One region of the Streptomyces sp. NPDC006997 genome, then DNA from elsewhere that is predicted to be linked to it. Evidence: riboswitches for the same ligand, from Rfam matches in the RefSeq annotation. Region 1 holds a riboswitch; the other holds the start of a gene.

Region 1 (4,204 bases):
CGTCCGTCACCGCGGCGACGTTCTTCGTGCGCATCATCATGTCCCCGTTCGCGCACCCCCTGTTCACCGTCCTGACCGGCATCGGCTTCGGCATCGCCGCGCTCGGCGCCGACCGGCAGCGCGTGCGCCGCGTCCTGCTCCCGCTGTCGGGGCTACTGCTCGCGATGGGCACGCACGCCCTGTGGAACGGCTCGGCGTCCTTCGGCCCGTACGGCTTCTTCGCGGTGTACGGCCTGTTCATGGTCCCGGTCTTCGGCCTGCTGGTCTGGCTGGCCGTCTACACCCGCCAACGCGAACTGCGCACCGTACGCGAGGAACTGCCCGTCTACACCGCCGCGGGCTGGCTCACCCCGGCCGAGCCGTACGCGCTCGGCTCCCTGCGGGCGCGCCGCCTGGCCCGCGGGTACGCCGGTCACCACCTGGGCAAACCGGCGTCGCGCACGGTGGCGCAGTACGAGGCGTACGCGACGGCACTGGCGTTCCTGCGGCACCGGGCCCGCCGCGGCCGGGCCGGGGCGGACTTCGCCGTACGGGAACGGGAACTGCTGCACGAGCTGTGGAGCCGCCGGGACATCGCCTACCCGGCCCTGGACCACGCGGCGCGCATGACGGCTCCGGTGCGTCCGGTGTACGGATGGGTGCCGACGCAGACGCCCTACGCGGCCTATCCGGCTCAGCCGGCTCAGCCGGTCCACAATCCCTACCAGCACTGAACCGGCAGCCCTGACGTCGGGGGGTTGCCGTCAGGACCGCCGGGGATCAGGGTGAAGCGGGGGTGGAAGCGGAGTAGGGGGATGCCGCGAGACGCTCGCTCAGGGCGTGAGCCCCTTGCCCTGGAGCCAGGCCATCGGGTCGATCCCGCCGCCCCCGTCCGGGTGCACCTCCAAGTGCAGGTGCGGCCCGGTGACGTTGCCCGTCGCGCCCACGCGCCCGATGACGTCGCCGGTGGTCACCTTCTGACCGACGCTGACGCTGATCGACGACTGGTGGGCGTACCAGATCTCGGTGCCGTCATCGAGGGTGAGGACCGTCTTGTAGCCGTACGAGCCGTCCCACCCGGCCTGCGTGATCGTGCCGCTGTGGACCGCCTTGATGAGCGTGCCCGTGGGCGCGGCGAAGTCCAGGCCGGTGTGGTAGCCGGAGGACCACATCGCACCGGCCTGACCGTAGGTCGAGGTGATCGTGTACGAGGAGGTCGGCAGCGTGTACTGCCGGGCCAGCTCGGCGAGCCGCTCGGCCTCGGCCTTCTTGCGGGCCTCTTCCTCCGCGGCGGCCTTCTCGGCGGCGGCCTTGGCCGCGGCCTCCTCCTCCGCCTTCTCGGCGGCCTCGGCGGCGGCCTTCGCTGCGGCGGCCTCGGCGGCCTGCTGCGCCTTGGTGTCGACCTGGTCCTGCTGCTGCTCGGCCTGGGCCATGATGCGGGCGCGCAGTGCCTCACCGGCGTCGGTGGTGCCCTCGGCGGTGTCCGTGGTGGTGACGCCGACGCCGCTGAGCGGGGTAGCGGCCTCTTCGGCGGGCTCGGCGGCGGTGTCCTCGGAGTCGTCGTCCGAGAAGGGGGAGCCGACGGAGGGCAGGTCGGGTATGGAGATGGAGACCGGCGGCTTGCCCGTCTGCGCGGTGGCCATGCCGCCCGCGCCGACGGCGGCTATGACGCCGACGCCGAGAACGGTGGAGCTGCGGGCGAGGCCGCCGCCGCGCTGCTTGCTGACGCGGTGCCGTCCGCGTACGGGGCGGATGGAGTCCGCGGTGGGGTTCCACTCCTCCCAGGGGCCCTCGTCGGTGCGCTCGCCGCCGTAGACGACGGTGTCGACGGTGTCGACGGTGTCGACGGGACGGACGGAACCGGGGTCGGAGCCGAAGGCAGCAGGGGTGCCAGGCCGGTTGGACGCCACGTAGGCGTACTCCTTCCTTCCTTCTTCGCCTACCGGGTTAGCTGACGGGTTCGGAGCAGGAAGGTCTCCTACGCGCGTAAACCAGTCGTACTTCTACGGTGGTTGACGCGCGATTCACCCCAGGGTGGTGGTTCCCCGGTTCCCTCGCGGGATTCGGCGCGTGCGCACGGAGCCGTCTCTTGTGACGGCTGGGACGACCGCGCTGCGTTATCGGACGTTAATAGAACCGGGGGCTGAATTCCAAGCCGTTCCGCTTGATCATTACCGAACGCTGGGGGACGTACGGGGCCATGAACGGCGAAAATCGGGCGAGTTGGCCGGGGATTGGGTTCCTGACTGTATGTCAGTTGTTATGCGGAGGGCGTTCGAGGGGTCACGGGTTGTGACGGGGGGCGGGCGGCCACGCCGGGAGATGTGAAGTCGTACGCCACAACGCTTAGGGCCGGAATCCATGTACTGGATTCCGGCCCTAAGCCTTCAGTAGCGGGGACAGGATTTGAACCTGCGACCTCTGGGTTATGAGCCCAGCGAGCTACCGAGCTGCTCCACCCCGCGGCGTTGACACCAGTGTACGCCATTGGCGGGGGGCCCAGCACACGCCTTTATCCGGGGTTGTTCGCGTGGGTCAGGGTCTCCCAGGAGACGAAGCGGCCGTCGGCGCCTGCGGGGCGGGTACGGCGGGCGAGTTCGCGGGCGTCGTCGAGGGGGGTGTCGCCGTCGCCGGTGTCGTCGAGGCGGTGGTCGAGGTGGTTGAGGACGACCTCCAGGTGCGGGCCCATGTTCCGGTCCGCCTTGCCTGCGCAGAGCCAGGCGGGGGTGGGGCCGGTGCGGCGGAGCTGGTGGCGGGCGTGCAGGGTGAGGGTGGCGGTCAGGCGGTCCTTGAGTTCGTCGTAGAGGTCGACGCCCTGGTGCCAGGCGGTCTCGGCGATGTGGGCGGTGGCGGCGAGGGAGTAGCCGACGTGGCGGAAGTCGTGGCAGGTCTCCTGGGTGAGGCCGTCCTTGTACGTCTTCTGGCCGAACCAGTACGTGGAGATCTCGGCCGGGGTGTTGATGGTGCCGCCCTTCGGGGGGCGCGGGCGGGGGCCGTCCTTGGCCAGGTAGAAGTAGGCGGGGACGCGGGCGCGGGCGCGGGCGAGGGCGTCGTCGAAGGTCTGGTGGTCGTCGAGGAAGACGGCGATGGCGAGGGCCGCGTTGGTCATGGCGAGGTCCCAGTTGCCGTTGAAGTCGGGGACGCGGGCGGTGACCTCGGGGAGGTGGGCCGTGCGGAGCATGTCCTCGAAGCGGCGTACGCGGCCCTGGGGCCAGCCGGAGTCGGGGGTGTACCGGATGATCTCCGCGGCGCGGGCCCAGGTGGCGCCGGACCAGGCGGCCTGGAGGGCGGCGTTGCCGCCGGTGTGCCGTTTCAGCTTGGCGGACCAGGCGTCCATGATGGCGGTGGCCTTGGCGGCGTGCTGTTCCTTGCCGGTGACGGTGAAGAGGAGGGCCTGGGTGTAGGCGGCGATGGCGTCGCGGCGCTCGGCTCGGCAGCCGGGGCCTGGTCTGCCGTTGGTGGGGCAGGAGACGGTCGCGGAGGGCTTCGGGGTGTAGCGGTACGAGCCGTACTCGCTGTCCCGCATGTCGAGGTACGCCTTCAGCCAGGGCTGTTTGCCCGCGGTGACGTTCTCGCGGACGGCCTTGAGCTGTGACTTGCCGACGAGGATGCCGGGGTGGGTGAAGTCGGCGTCGGGGGGTAGGGCGCGGGCCATGCTGCGGGCCTCGGAATCCAGACTGCCGCACCCGCCGAGCAGCCCGGCGAGACAGCTGACGACCACCCCGAACACCACACTCCGCGCCATCGACCTCACGCCCCACCACCTCCGCACTGTCCGCCAGCCTGTCCCTGGCAGCGTGCCCCGCCGCGTGGCGCCGCGCAGGTCCATTGCTCCAGATGCACGCCTGCGGCGGCCTGTGGCTGTTTGGTGGGTGGCTGGTGTGGCGCTGTCTGCCGGGGGGTGGTGCGGGGCCGCGCCGGGGGGTGTCCGTCCTCGGAACCGCGCGGGCTGTGGGGTGCGGGGTGTGCGGGGTCTTCCGCGCGAACCACTGCGGGCGGACACCCCCCGACCCGTCCCCTTCCGTCGTACGGCGACTGCGGGCCGTCGCCCAGATCCGCCCTCGCTGCGGGCCGTCGCCCACATCCGCCCTCGCTGCGGGCAGCCGTCTGCCGACCGAGCTGTGGGCCGTCGTGCCGCCGGGGCCATGGGGGTACCTCCTGCTCGAAGAGCTTGGGGGAGGCACCCCGCCGCGCCGGGCCTCGCGGCCATCCCCCGGCGCCAGCA
Region 2 (4,204 bases), on a different contig from region 1:
CGTAACCGGTCTCCCCGGGCATCACGTAGTGCAGCCGCTGCCGGATCTGCTGCTCGGCGTACGCGTCGTCCTGCCACCGCGCCTTCTGGTCGCGCAGCTGTTCGACGCGCTCGCTGGCCTGCCGCTTCTGCCGCTCCAGGTCGGCGATCTCGGCGCGCTGGGCGACGTACTGCCTTATCGGGTAGGCGAGCGCGACGACCAGCGTGCAGACGACCAGGGCGAGCAGGGCCGCGCGGCCGGTGAGGCGGGAGCGGCGGGCCTGGCGGCGGGTCTGGGAGCGGTAGACGCGGGCCGCCGTCTGCTCGCCGAGCAGCCGCAGTCTGGTGGTGGTGGAGAACCGGTCCCGGTCCTTCACTGCCATGCCCCGCCTCCGTCTCGTCCCGCCGTACACGCGCGTACGTCCCCGCACACGGTACGGGACCGGGTACGGGGACGTACGGACGACGCCGCCCACACGTGCGTGGGCGCGTGCGTGGGCTCAGCCCTTGAAGCGCGGGAACGCGCTGCGGCCCGCGTACACCGCGGCGTCGTCGAGGATCTCCTCGATGCGCAGCAGCTGGTTGTACTTGGCGACGCGCTCGGAGCGGGCCGGGGCGCCGGTCTTGATCTGGCCGCAGTTGGTGGCGACGGCGAGGTCCGCGATGGTGACGTCCTCGGTCTCACCGGAGCGGTGGGACATCATGCACTTGAAGCCGTTGCGCTGGGCCAGCTCCACGGCGTCCAGGGTCTCGGTCAGCGAGCCGATCTGGTTGACCTTGACCAGCAGGGCGTTGGCCGCGCCCTCCTCGATGCCGCGGGCGAGGCGCTCGGGGTTGGTGACGAACAGATCGTCGCCGACCAGCTGCACCTTGTCGCCGAGGCGCTCGGTGATGGTCTGCCAGCCCGCCCAGTCGTCCTCGAACAGCGGGTCCTCGATGGAGACCAGCGGGTACGCCTCGACCAGCTCGGCGTAGTAGTCCGTCATCTCGGCGGCGGAGCGCTCCTTGCCCTCGAAGGTGTAGGAGCCCTCCTTGTAGAACTCGGAGGCGGCCACGTCGAGGGCGAGGGCGATCTGCTCGCCGGGGGTGTAACCGGCTTCCTTGATCGCTTCGAGGATGAGGTCGAGGGCCTCGCGGTTGGAGCCGAGGTTCGGGGCGAAGCCGCCCTCGTCGCCGAGGCCGGTGGCCAGGCCCTTGCCCTTCAGCACCTTCTTGAGGGTGTGGTAGACCTCGGTGCCCCAGCGCAGCGCCTCGGAGAACGACTCCGCGCCGATCGGCGCGATCATGAACTCCTGGATGTCCACGTTGGAGTCGGCGTGCGAGCCGCCGTTCAGGATGTTCATCATCGGCACCGGCAGCAGGTGCGCGTTCGGGCCGCCCAGGTAGCGGAAGAGGGGGAGGTCGCTGGCCTCGGAGGCGGCGTGGGCGACGGCGAGGGAGACGCCGAGGATGGCGTTGGCGCCGAGGGAGCCCTTGTTGTCGGTGGCGTCCAGGTCGAACATGGCCTGGTCGATCAGCCGCTGCTCGGTGGCGTCGTAGCCGACCAGCTCCGGGCCGATCTGCTCGATCACGGCGAGGACGGCCTTCTCGACGCCCTTGCCCTGGTAGCGGTTCGGGTCACCGTCGCGCAGCTCGATGGCCTCGAAGGCACCCGTCGAGGCGCCGGACGGGACGGCGGCACGACCGGTGCTGCCGTCGTCGAGGCCGACCTCGACCTCGACCGTGGGATTGCCTCGGGAGTCCAGGATTTCCCGGGCTACGACGACGTCGATGGACGGCACGAGCATCTCCTTCATGGATGTGACGTGGGTCAGCAGTACCGCGGTGGGTGCTGCGCCATGAGCCTAACCGGCCGGGGGCCGTCGGCTCGCCCTCCGACCCCCGGTAGAGCCGAAACCGAGAGTAAATTGTTTCCGAACGGAACAAAGAGAAGGGTGGACGGGTACCGGAAGCAGAGAGGGCACGGGGGCATGGAAAACCCCGCCCCGGCGCGTACGGGGGGAGACGCGCCGGAGCGGGGTGGTCTGCCGGGGCAGGACTTACTTGAGGTGCAGCTGCTGACCCGGGTAGATGAGGTCGGCGTCCTGGACGATGTCGTCGTTCAGCTTGAACAGCTTGGCCCAGCCGCCCTTGACGTCGTGCTCCTGCGCGATCGTGCTGAGGGTGTCACCCTTGACGACCTTGTACTCGCCGTCGCCCTTCTTGACCTTCTTGCCGGTCGGGGTGGTGACGGTCTTCTTCGCGGCCGGGCGCTCGGCGGAGCGGGAGGTGCTCGGCTGCTCGGTCTCGCGGGTGGCGGTGGAGTCGTCGGTGGTCCCGGCGCTGGAGCCGGTGTCCGTGGAGCCGCCGCCGTTGTACGCGGCGCTCGACAGGCCGGTGCCGCAGACCGGCCAGGCGCCCTTGCCCTGCCCCGCGAGGACCTTCTCGGCGATCTCTATCTGCTGGGCCTTGCTGGCCTGGTCGGCGGTGGCGGCGTACTGCGTGCCGCCGTACGCGGCCCAGGTGGAGGCCGAGAACTGCAGGCCGCCGTAGTACCCGTTGCCGGTGTTGATGGACCAGTTGCCGCCGGACTCGCACTGGGCGACGGCGTCCCACTCGGACGCGGTGGCGGCGGAGGCGCTGCCCGCGGCCATCAGCGGGGCGGCGACGGCCGCGGCCCCGGTGACGCCGACGGCGGCGATGGCGCGGACGGTCTTGGACGGACGGCGGTGCTTGCCCTTGCCGGAAAACAGCATGGTTGATCCCCTCACCGACGCCTGCGAGGTGAGCTGTCGGGTTCGGGCCGGTTGAGTTGCCCGGCCACACCCCTCTTTACGAGCGGTGCGGCTTCACCCCTAGCCGGTTCGGCGGCGAGTCTCCTCAACCGCCTGGTCCGGCGCTTACCTTGGGTCCCCCGCTCCTGCCTGCGGCGCTTGACGCGACGACTGTTCCCGGGCCGCCACTGGCAGGATTCGGCGTTGCGGCGGCCGGGGCTCGTGTTGGCGAGCGGTCATGACCGTAGACACGCGATCCGCGGAATTTCAAAGACGATCAGGGCTTCTGAGACTCATCCCACACTTCCACTGAAACGGACATTAGGTGTGAAGTGTGGCGTTAACTCCCGCTACTTTGCGCCCGTTTCCACCCCTACTTCCAGGGTCTGACCGGGGAGGATGAGGTCCGGGTCGGCTCCTACGGCGTCCTCGTTGGCCTCGTAGAGCGCGCACCATCCGCCGTCGAGGTCAAGGGAGTCGGCGATATAGGTCAGATTGTCGCCGGGCTGGACGGTGTAGGCACCGTCGGCGGTGACGGCGGCGTCACGGGCGGCGTCACGGGACGCGTGGCGGCCGGAGGATTCGGCGCGGGCGCCGTCGGCGGAGTCCTCGTCGGCGCTGTCGCCGCGGTGGCGGCCGCTGCCGGAGGTGGCGTCCGACGCGTCGCCGTCCCGGAGCGAAGCGTCCGACGGGTCACTCTTCGTGGAGGCCGTGGGGGAGTTGCGGGGCGCGACGGAGTCCGATTCCGCGCCCGAGCCGGAGGTCGCTTCGGCGTCCCGACCGGAGTCGGACGCGGATCCGGAGTCGGAGCTGGACTTCGAGTCGGAGGTCGCTTCGGGAGCGGCCGAATCAGTGGACTTGTCGGACTTGGTCGACTTGTCCTTGCGTTGGTCGGTGCCGTCCGCGTCCTCTGACGTGGAGTCAGCGGAGTCGTCGGGAGCGTCGGAGGACGCGGAGGACGCCGGGGAGTCCTCGGCCAGTCCCGTGTCGACGTCGGCGGAACCGCTGTCCTTCGTCAGTCCGGAGAGCAGCCCACAGGCGGGCCAGGCACCGGGGCCCTGGTCGGCGAGTATCCGCTCGGCGACGGCTATCTGCTGCGAGCGGCTGGCCAGGTCGGCGCTGCCCGCGTAGTCGAGACCGCCGTATGACTCCCAGTCGTCCTGCGAGATCTGGAGACCGCCGTAGTAGCCGCTGCCGTTGTCCGCGCTCCAGGAGCCGCCGCTCTCGCACTCGGCCACCTGGTCCCACACGGTGCCGTCGGCGGCGCTCGCGCCGGATGCGCCGAGCAACGGGATGGCGATGGCGGAACCGGTCACTCCGGCGGCGACGAGGAGAGCCGGAGCCTGGCGGGGGCGACGGTGACGACCGTTCCCGGAGAGCATGTCGGGACCTTTCGCAAGACAGCGGTGACCAGCGCGGCGCATGATGCTGCGGCGCCGTGCTGATGGGTGAACGTATCGGCAGACGATCACT

The links. Region 1 has a riboswitch for cyclic di-AMP ahead of ABZ659_RS33555 (M23 family metallopeptidase). Riboswitches for the same ligand answer to the same signal wherever they lie in the genome.
Region 2: linked by a shared signal. The riboswitch ahead of ABZ659_RS10510 (transglycosylase family protein) and the one ahead of ABZ659_RS33555 (M23 family metallopeptidase) in region 1 are both predicted to bind cyclic di-AMP.

The regions. Positions count from the first base shown of each region.
Region 1 is NZ_JBEYHH010000057.1:17,480-21,683, forward strand. It holds gene ABZ659_RS33550 (PrsW family intramembrane metalloprotease) at 1-713, shown strand, start outside; gene ABZ659_RS33555 (M23 family metallopeptidase) at 813-1,889, opposite strand; cyclic di-AMP (ydaO/yuaA leader) riboswitch at 1,901-2,058, opposite strand; tRNA gene ABZ659_RS33560 (tRNA-Met) at 2,371-2,444, opposite strand; gene ABZ659_RS33565 (alginate lyase family protein) at 2,492-3,724, opposite strand.
Region 2 is NZ_JBEYHH010000008.1:130,166-134,369, reverse strand. It holds gene ABZ659_RS10520 (septum formation initiator family protein) at 1-361, opposite strand, end outside; gene eno (phosphopyruvate hydratase) at 479-1,759, opposite strand; gene ABZ659_RS10510 (transglycosylase family protein) at 2,018-2,713, opposite strand; cyclic di-AMP (ydaO/yuaA leader) riboswitch at 2,717-2,899, opposite strand; gene ABZ659_RS10505 (transglycosylase family protein) at 3,082-4,113, opposite strand.